Regions from separate parts of the Arthrobacter sp. MDT1-48-3 genome, predicted to be linked through region 1. Evidence: riboswitches for the same ligand, from Rfam matches in the RefSeq annotation. Region 1 holds a riboswitch; each other region holds the start of a gene.
What was found. Region 1 has a riboswitch for cyclic di-AMP ahead of ACX80L_RS12830 (C40 family peptidase). Riboswitches for the same ligand answer to the same signal wherever they lie in the genome.
Positions count from the first base shown of each region.

Region 2: it holds a riboswitch for cyclic di-AMP, as region 1 does, so the genes downstream of both, ACX80L_RS16805 (NlpC/P60 family protein) here and ACX80L_RS12830 (C40 family peptidase) in region 1, are expected to answer to the same signal.
Region 3: it holds a riboswitch for cyclic di-AMP, as region 1 does, so the genes downstream of both, ACX80L_RS09130 (LysM peptidoglycan-binding domain-containing protein) here and ACX80L_RS12830 (C40 family peptidase) in region 1, are expected to answer to the same signal.

Region 1 covers NZ_JBTNDL010000005.1:172,169-175,434, forward strand. Annotated here, with positions in the region: gene ACX80L_RS12820 (alpha/beta fold hydrolase) at 1-104, shown strand, start outside; gene ACX80L_RS12825 (NAD-dependent epimerase/dehydratase family protein) at 101-1,069, shown strand; gene ACX80L_RS12830 (C40 family peptidase) at 1,197-2,063, opposite strand; cyclic di-AMP (ydaO/yuaA leader) riboswitch at 2,066-2,250, opposite strand; gene mutM (bifunctional DNA-formamidopyrimidine glycosylase/DNA-(apurinic or apyrimidinic site) lyase) at 2,383-3,266, opposite strand, start outside.
Region 2 covers NZ_JBTNDL010000012.1:21,986-25,251, forward strand. Annotated here, with positions in the region: gene ACX80L_RS16800 (NlpC/P60 family protein) at 73-942, opposite strand; gene ACX80L_RS16805 (NlpC/P60 family protein) at 964-1,806, opposite strand; cyclic di-AMP (ydaO/yuaA leader) riboswitch at 1,812-1,981, opposite strand; gene ACX80L_RS16810 (metal-dependent transcriptional regulator) at 2,111-2,809, opposite strand; gene serC (phosphoserine transaminase) at 3,062-3,266, shown strand, end outside.
Region 3 covers NZ_JBTNDL010000003.1:301,543-304,808, forward strand. Annotated here, with positions in the region: gene ACX80L_RS09120 (glycoside hydrolase family 6 protein) at 1-931, shown strand, start outside; gene ACX80L_RS09125 (hypothetical protein) at 995-1,231, shown strand; cyclic di-AMP (ydaO/yuaA leader) riboswitch at 1,345-1,526, shown strand; gene ACX80L_RS09130 (LysM peptidoglycan-binding domain-containing protein) at 1,530-2,468, shown strand; gene acs (acetate--CoA ligase) at 2,569-3,266, opposite strand, start outside.

The sequences.
Region 1 (3,266 bases):
CCGCGCTGCCGGTGGACATCCGGCACAATGCGAAGATCGACCGCGCACGGGTCGCGGCCTGGAGCGGACGGTTCCTCGCCGGCGGGCGGGCCGGCTCCCTGTGACCGTCCTCGTGACGGGCGCCAGCGGGATGCTCGGCCGCGCGGTCGCCGGACAGCTCCTCGCCGACGGCCACGACGTTCGGTGCTTCCAGCGCCGCCCGTCGGGTGTCGTCGGTGCCGCCGACGTCCTGGGCTCCATCGAGGACGACGCGGCGGTGACCGCCGCGGTCCGGGGGTGCGACGCCGTGATCCACCTCGCGGCGAAGGTCTCCTTCACCGGCCGCGCCGCCGACTTCGACAGGACCAACGTGGACGGGACCCGGCGCCTGCTCGATGCCGCCCGGCGCGCCGGCATCCCCGACGTCGTCCACGTCTCCTCGCCCTCCGTGGCGCACGACGGCACGTCCCTGGTCGGCGCGTCCGCCGGTCCCGCGGACCCGGGGACCGCACGAGGCGACTACGCCCGGACCAAGGCCGCGGCGGAGGTGCTGGCGCTGCGACGCTCCACGGCGTCGTTCCGCGTCGCCGCGGTGCGCCCGCACATCGTCTGGGGACCCGGTGACACGCAGCTCGTCGAGCGCGTCGTCGACCGGGCCCGGCGGGGACGGCTGCCGCTGCTCGACGGTGGCACCGCACTGATCGACACCACCTACGTGGACAACGCGGCGTCGGCGATCGTCGCCTGCCTCGCCCGTATCGGCGAGGCGCAGGGCCAGGCCTTCGTCGTGACCAACGGTGAGCCGCGGCCCATCGCGGAGCTGCTCGCAGGGATCTGCCGCGCCGCCGGCGTCCGCCCACCGGCATGGTCGGTGCCCGGATCGGTAGCACGGGCGGCGGGGACGGTCATCGAACGCGCCTGGCTGGCGCTCGGCCGCGCCGAGGAGCCGCCCATGACCCGCTTCCTGGCCGAACAGCTGTCCACCGCACACTGGTTCGACCAGCGGCGGACCCGGGCCGTGCTCGACTGGACGCCGGGGGTCAGCATCGACCAAGGGTTCCAGCGCCTCGCGGCGCACTACGGCGGCTGAGGACGCGGGCCGGGCGGGAACGCGCCGCCACGGCCTCTCGCCGGGTACGCGGAAGGGCGGGATGCCCCGCATCCCGCCCTTCTGCGTACCTGTACCTGGGACGACCGGCTGACGCCGGTCGCGATTCCTAGCGGGTGTAGTACCCGTCCACCGACATGGCGTTGACCGAGTGCACCAGCGTGCCCTGCGAGGGGTTCAGGGCGCTGACCATCTGGCCGTTGCCGAGGTAGATACCGACGTGGCTTCCACCGTTCTGGCTCACCAGGTCGCCCGGCTGCGGGTTGCTGGTGGGGGTGAGAGCAGCGAACTGCGACCAGGTGGTGCGCGGCAGGCTGATGCCGTTCTGCGCGTAGACCCACTGCACGAAGCCGGAGCAGTCCCAGCCGCCGAACGAGGTTCCGCCGTACACGTAGCCCGAGCCGATGCCCTGCATGGCCGTGCCGACGATGCCTCCGCCGGCGGGGCTGATCGAGGCGGACTGCGTGCTGAGTCCGGTGGTGTTCCCCGAGAAGACCGCGGGTGCTGCCACGGGTGCGGGTGCCGCCACGGGTGCCGGTGCCGCGATAGCTGCGGGGGCAGCGACGATCGTTGCGGACTGGGCGGAGTACTGCTGGGGAGCGGCAGTGCCGGTGAGCGCGAGGGCCTGACCCGGGTAGATGACCGAGCTGTAGCCGAGTCCGTTGGCCGTGAACAGCGTGTCGAGGCTGACGCCGTGCGAGGCAGCGATGCTGCCCAGCGTGTCGCCGGCCTGGACGGTGTAGGTGCCCGCCGCGACGGTGGACGCCGCGACCTGCTCGGGTGCGGCCTGCAGGGTGATCTCGCCTGCGGCACTCGCGGGGAGCGCTGCGCCGAACATGATCCCGGATGCTGCGACGACGACGGCGGCGGGCTTGCCGGCCACCGAGGCACTCGCGGAGATCGCGCGGGAGGCGGTGAGAAGGGGGTTGGTGCGCGTGGGGACGGCCCGGTGGCGCGCTGAAGTGCTCTTGGACATGATCATGCCTTTCCCAATGCCTGCGAAGTTAGCTGTCGGGTTCGGATGGGACATCCGGACGTGCTGTTCTCGTTCCAGCGAACATGCGCTGGTCGACGCGCGTCTTTACCCCTAGGACTCAGGACTGAGTCCGCTATCGGTTCCCCCGCCCCTGTCGAATGTGTAGTGCGAACGGTCCGTCCTCATCGACAGGGTTAGGCAGAGTGAGGAGGGGCGCCCCTCCGTTGTGGAGCGGGCGCGGGGTCAACGGTACCCGTTGAGCTTCCGGTTGTCACGTTTGGGTTACGGCGCCGACGGTGCCATAATCCCCCCGCGCCGACTAGGCCCGAGCGTTCCGCGGCCTCGGCTGGCAGTACGGGCAGAGGGACGATGACCTGTTCATGAAGGCTTCGCGCCGGATGAGGGTCGAGCGCCCTTCGGCTGCGCAGCGACGGCACGGTTGCCCGGCACGGCCGTAGGCTTCGAGGTCGCGGGCGAAGTAGCCCGACGCGCCGTTGACGTTGACGTACAGCGCGTCGAAACTCGTGCCACCGGCGTCCATGGCCCGGGTCATGACCGTGGTGACCGCCTCGACGATACGGAGGGTGTCGGGACGGCGCAGAGTGTCCGTGGGGCGCGCGTAGTGGAGTCTCGCCGCCCACAGCGCCTCGTCCGCGTAGATGTTGCCGATCCCCGAGATGAGGCCCTGGTCGAGGAGGGCACGCTTGAGGCCCGTCCTCCGCTCGCGGAGACGCCGGTGGAAGGATTCGACGGAGAACGCGGGATCGAGCGGGTCACGCGCGATGTGCGCGGCCTGGTGCGGGATGAGAGGCAGATCCGTGTCTCCGCGACCACCCGGCGCGCCGTCGGCGGTGGGCTCGAGATCGGCGACGAACATGCCCCCGAAGATCCTCTGGTCGACGAACCGGAGGTCGGCGGGGAGCGGGGCACCCTCGTCGTCGACGGCGGTGGAGAGCCGAAGGCGTACCTTCAGGTGTTTCTCGAGGGGGGCCTCCGGCTCCTCGATGAGCAGCTGACCGCTCATGCCGAGGTGCGCCATCAGTGCGACGTGCGGGACGTCACGGGGGGCGTCCGGGTCCTGGAGGGTCATCCAGAGGAACTTCCCGCGCCGCACCACGTCCGTGACGCGTGCTCCGGTGACGTTGCCGCGGAAGTCCTCGACGCCTGCGACGTGGCGTCGCAGCGACCGCGGGTCCACCACCT
Region 2 (3,266 bases), on a different contig from region 1:
GGCTACCGCCGCCCAACGACAGAGGAACCGGCACGTCCGTGCCGGTTCCTCGATCGTGAGTCGCTGGGGTGATCAGCCGCCGACGCGGATGTAGACGCCGCCCGAGCCGAGCTCTGCCGGTGCGATCACCGTGGTGTTGCCGTTGAAGCCACCGTGGACGGCCTGGCCGCCACCGATGTAGACAGCGATGTGGGCCATGCCCATGCCGCCGTCGGCGTAGTAGATGAGGTCACCCGGGATGGCCTCGCCTGCGCCCACCGTGCGGCCGAGGGAGAGGTAGCCTGCCGGCCAGCCGTGGAAGTTGATGCCCGCGGCGGCGAGCGAGTTGCTGACCAGGCGCGTGCAGTCCTGCATGACGCCGAGCTGGCCCTGGGCCGCGGCGGCGATGGTCGCCGCGACTCCGGAGGAGGCGGCCGGGGCGGGAGCAGGAGCCGGGGCGGGAGCAGGAGCCGGGGCGACCGGGGCGGCCTGTGCGACGGGGGCCGCGACGGCCGCGGCGACGGGAGCCGGTGCGACCGGCGCCTCGACGACGACGGGTGCCGGAGCCTCGGCGACGGGTGCCTCGACGACGACGGGTGCCGGAGCCTCGGCGACGGGTGCCTCGACGACCGGGGCGGGCTCGGCGACGGGCGCCTCGACGACGACCGGCTTGGCGGTGACCTTGACCGGGGTCATGTTGAAGGCGACGGCGGTCTCGGACGAGGCGACGACGGCCGCGCGGGCCGAGGTGACCGTGACGCTGGACGCTGCGGCGTCACGCTGCGGCTGCAGGTCCGCGGCGTTGGCTGCGACCCCGCTCGTCAGGACGAGGCCGGAGGCCGCGGCGATGACGGCGGCCTGGCGGCCCATGCCGCCGGTGGTGACGGCCTTGGCGAGGGCCGAGAGGCCGGCGGTGTCCTGGGTTTCGCTGCGGTGGCGGGCGATGATGGCGCGTGAAGACATGGTGGTTTCTCCGAAGGGGTTCTAGCGGACGCGGACGAAGCCGGCGCCGGGAAGGTCTGAGAGGTTGTGGAGGCCGGTGTTCATGCCGTTGAGGCCACCGCTGATGACCTGGCCGTTACCGACGTAGATCGCGACGTGGCCCGCCGTGATGACCAGGTCACCCGCAGCGGGGGAGCCGACGACGTCGCCGAACTGGAAGAACTGGCCGGGTGCGAGATCGCCGACGGACTTGCCGACGGAGCGCAGGGCGGTCTCGACCATCGCGGTGCAGTCCTGGGCGACGCCGATCTGGCCGTAGGCAGAGGCGACCAGTCCGGCAGCGACACCGGAGGACTGGACAGGCGCGGGTGCCGGTGCGACGACGGGCTCGGCGACGGCGACCGGTGCGGGCGCCACGGCGGCGGGTGCGACGGGAGCGGCCTCGACAGGAGCGGCCGCGGCGGGAGCGGCCTCGACAGCAGCGACCTCGACGGGAGCAGCGGGCGCCACGACCGCGGCGGGAGCCTCGACGACGACGGCGGGCTCGGCCTCGACGACGGGAGCCGGCGGCTCGACGACCTCGGGAGCAGGAGTGACATCGACGGCCACGCGGTCGAAGGAGACCGTCGCGGTGGCCGGCACGGTGACCTCGGCCGACACGACGCGGCTCACGGTCAACGCTGCGGAGGACTGGACTTCACGCTCGGGGGCGGTTGCACCCTGGGCGGGCAGTCCCGCGGTCAGGACCAGGCCCGACGCCGCGACGATGACGGCTGCCTGGCGGCCGACCGATCCGGCACTGGATGCTGCTGCTGTGGACAGGGCCGTCAGCGGACTGACGTCCCGGGGCGCGCGGTGGCGGCCCGGCGAAGAGCTTTTGGACACGTTGGATTGCCTCTCCCAACGCCTGCGAGGTGAGCTGTCGGATTCGGATGGGAGTCACCCGGCCGCTGCGGAAACAGCGACTTAACCCCAAGGATTTCTGGAACAGAAACCCGAAAATTGGTTCCCCCGCCTCTGCCATGCGATGGTGCGGACGGACCTCCGGCAATGGCAGAGCTAGGCGATTTGCAGGAGGGTGCCGGATCTAGAGCGAATTTGGCACAAGATGGAGGCTACCTCAGATATCGCGGTATGTCACGTTACGGTCACGGAATGGTGTGTTATTGATGACGGAGCCGTGCCGGACTCAGGATGCGACGGAGACGAACACGTGCGAGGCGACCTCCGGAGGCAGCTCGAGCGCACCTTCCACCCCGGGGACGCGGACGGAGACGTACCCGCCCACCGACTCCAGGCTGAGGCGTGCACCCGGCCGCAGGCCGCCCTCGTCGAGCTGGGTCAGGAGTTCCGGGTCGACCTGGATCGGCTCGGCCAGGCGCACCAGCGTGACCGGCTTCTCGGGCGAGTAGGTGCCCATGGCGGAGAGCAGGGTGACCACGCCGTCGGTGAAGAGTTCGGACTGGACGCCGCCGATGGCCTCGAGGCCGGGGATGGGATTCCCGTAGGGCGACTCGGAGGGCTTGCCCAGGAGTTCGTAGAGCCTGCGCTCGACGCGTTCGCTCATCACGTGCTCCCAGCGGCAGGCCTCGTCGTGCACGTAGGCCCAGTCGAGCCCGATGACGTCGCTCAGGAGGCGTTCCGCGAGGCGGTGCTTCCTCATGACCCCGGTGGCCCGGTGCCGTCCCAGCTCGGTGAGCTCGAGGTGCCGGTCACCCGAGACGACCACCAGTCCGTCACGCTCCATGCGGCCGATGGTCTGGGAGACCGTGGGTCCCGAGTGGCGCAGCCGTTCGGCGATGCGCGCCCGCAGGGCGACGATGTTCTCTTCCTCGAGTTCAAGGATGGTCCGCAGGTACATCTCGGTGGTGTCGATGAGGTCCGTCATGCGGGTCAGCTCCTTGGTGCGGTGCGGGTGCGCGGCTGGGATGCCTCACGCCGGTGGGGGTCCACGGCCGCCACGACCTGTTCCGCCCCACGCCTCCCAAGGTTAACCCATGGTGCGATTCCCCCGGCAATCGACGGGGACGGCGACGGCGTCCCCGCCGCATCCTCCGCGTGCGGCGTTAACAAATGGAGCGCCACCGGCTCCTCGGGCAGAATGAGGGCGATACCCGCCGCCGAAACAGCTGGAGCACCCATGACCGAACTGCCCCGCATCCCCGAGCACCTCCTGCCGTCGGACGGCCGGTTCGGCGCCGGTCCGTCCAAGGTCCGGAGCGGACAGATCGACGCCCTCGTGTCCGCGGGACGGGTCCTGCTGGGCACGTCGCACCGCCAGGCTCCCGTGCGCGATCTCGTCGGGCGCGTGCGGGACGGTCTGAGCACCTTCTTCGGCGCACCCG
Region 3 (3,266 bases), on a different contig from region 1:
GGCCTACAACCTGCCGTTCCGCGACTGCTCGCAGTACTCCGCCGGTGGCGCGACCGACGTCGCCGGCTACAAGGCCTGGATCGACGCGCTCGCCGCCGGGATCCAGGACAGGGCGGCGATGGTGATCCTCGAACCGGACGGCCTCGGCATCATCCCCTGGTACCGCGGGCTCGACGGCGCCCTCGAGTGGTGCCAGCCGGCAGAGGCGGACGCCGCGAGCGCTGCAGCGGAACGCTTCGAGATGCTCAACTACGCGGTGGACCGCCTCAAGGCACTGCCCGACACCAAGGTCTACCTCGACGGCACCCACAGCGCCTGGCTCGGTACGGGCGAGATCTCGAGCCGGCTCGTGAAGGCCGGCGTACAGAAGGCCGACGGCTTCTTCCTCAACGTCTCCAACTACGAGCTCACCGAGCGGCAGCTGAAGTTCGGCAGCTGGGTGTCGCAGTGCATCCACTACGCCACCGAGATCGACCCCGGGGCCTACGGATCCTGCGCCAGCCAGTACTACCCGGCCTCGCCGGCCGATTTCTCCACCTGGGGGCTGACGGACGCGTGGTACGCGCAGCATGTCGCCGGTGCTCCGAACGCACCGTCGTCGGACGAGCTCGCACACTTCGTGATCGACACGAGCCGCAACGGACGGGGCCCCTGGGTCCCGTCGGGCGCCTACCCGGATCCCCAGGTCTGGTGCAATCCTCCGGGCCGCGGACTCGGCTACCTCCCGACCTCCGACACGGGCAACGAACTCGCCGACGCCTTCCTCTGGATCAAGGTCCCGGGAGAGTCCGACGGGGAGTGCAGCCGCGGCCTGACGGACAACGGGGGCGTGGACCCGGAGTGGGGCCGCGTGGATCCTGCGGCCGGTGCCTGGTTCCCCGAGCAGGCGCTGGACCTGATCGCGAACGCCAGCGCGCGCGTACGGCCGTAGCGGACCGGAGAGCGTGCGCGGTCCGTGGGCCGCGCATGCTCTCCGGACGCCTACGCTGAGGGGATGGACAGCTGGAAATCTGCGGGCCGCCTGCGGGAACGGATGCTCTGGAGCACGCTCTCCTGGGTGGGTCTCGTGCTGACCGTCACCCTAGCCACCAGCATCGCGCTGGGCGCGGGCGGCACAGGTGCGGTCGAGAGCCGCTGGTTCTACCTGCAGCAGATCGTCCTGCTCGCGTTCAGCGCGGGTGGCACGCTCGCCGCCGTGCGTCGCTGGTGGTCGTTCCGTAACGGCGCGTAGGGTACGCGCCGTTACGGAAATGTGACAAACCGGAGGAGCACTGGGTATCGTCATCGGGTGCCTCCGCCGGAGTGAGGCGCTCCCGGACGGATTGCCGAGCCCTGCCGCCGATCGGGATTCGTTCGCAAACACCGAGGCGGGGACGGGGGAACCACAGTTCCACCGGGCGTGCGGCCCTCCTGCCGGCGTCCTCGGGGTTAAGTCGCTGAACATCGCCGAATACGGCGCTGGCCGCGGCCGGGTGACTCCCATCCGAACCCGACAGCTCACCCCGCAGGCATGGGAGAGGTATTCATCCATGTTCCGAAAGATTTCCCCTGCGCGCCACCGTGCCGCAGTCGACGGCAACCTCGCGATGCAGGGACTGTCGCAGGCAGCCAAGGCGCACGCCACCACCGTCGGCCGCCCCGTCGCCGTCGTCGCCATCACCTCGGGCCTCGCGCTCAGCGCTGTCGGCACCGCGCACGCCGGCTCCTACACCGAGCAGGGTTCGACCGCCCCCGCAGCCGTCGCAGCACCCGCAGCGGCGCCCGCCGCAGCAGTCGCTCCCGCAGCGGTCGCTCCCGCAGCCGATGCGACCCACACCGTCGTCGCCGGTGACACCCTCGGTGGCATCGCAGCGACCTACGGCGCCGACCTGACTGCCGTCCTCGCCGCCAACGGGCTCTCCCTCGCCTCGATCATCTTCCCCGGCGACACCGTGGTGATCCCCGCGAGCGGTGCGGCGCAGGCTCCGGCCCAGGCCGTGTCGGTCCCCGTGGCCGTCGCTCCCGCCGCCGAGGTCCAGCAGGCAGCCGTCGTCGCTCCCGCGGCGGAGGTCCAGCCGGCAGCCGTCGTCGCCCCGGCGCCGGCTGTGTCGACCGCCCCCGGCTCGGGCATGTACCTCGCCTCGGCAGACATCACGCCGGTGGCATCCAGCGGCGTCGCCGGCACCCTTGTGGCGTCCGCCCAGGCGCAGCTGCAGGCCGGCGCGATCCAGGACTGCACCGTACTGGTCGAGAACGCCCTGCGGGCAGCGGGTATCTCCGTGGGAGACCTCGGTCCCTCGCAGTTCTTCCAGTTCGGTTCCACGGTGGCCACCCCTGCTGCCGGCGACATCGTCATCACGGCGGGCCACGTGGCCATCTATGTCGGCGGCGGCCAGGTCATCAGCAGCGGCATGAACGGGTCGAACCTCACCATGCAGCACCCCCTCTCGGACCTGCCGGGAGCATCCTTCGTCCGGGTTGCCGGCTAGCAACCCGACGGACCACACGCGGGAAGCGGCAGGTGCTTGGACGGGGCCCTGCCGCTTCCTTTCTTTAACGCCCGACAGAGGCGCCGACCGGCGTGGGGACTCAGCCCCGCGCCGCCAGGGCGGCCTGGATGCCGGGGATGCAGCCCTCGTTCTGCAGGGACGTCGTATCCCCGAGGGCCGTGCCTTCATGGAGCTGGGTGAGCAGGCGCCGCATGATCTTCCCGGAGCGTGTCTTGGGCACGTCGGGGACGACGACGACGGACGAGGGACGGGCGATGGGTCCGATGGCGCCCGCCACGTGCGAGCGCAGGGCCGCGGTGACGTCGCCGGATGCGTCCGCCCCTGCCGAGAGCACCACGAACGCGGCGATCGCGTGGCCCGTCAGCGGATCCGTCACGGGGCAGACGCCGGCCTCCGTCACCAGGGGGTGGGCCACCAGCGCCGACTCGATCTCGATGGTGGACAGCCGGTGGCCCGACACGTTGATGACGTCGTCCACGCGCCCGAGGATCCAGGTGTCGCCGTCGTCGTCGTACCGCGCGCCGTCGCCCGCCAGGAACCAGCCCTGCGCGGCGAACTTCCGCCAGTAGGAATCGAGGTAGCGCTGGGGATCTCCCCAGACGGTGCGTGCCATGGCCGGGCCGTGGCGATCCACCACGATCAGGCCCTGCACGCCGGGAGGCACCGGTCGGCCCTCGTCGTCGACGATGCGCGTGCTGACCCCGGGAAGGGCGCGAGCGGCGCATCCGGGCTTGAAGTCGGTGTCCCCGGGGCTGGGGGAGAGGACGGTGGCTCCGG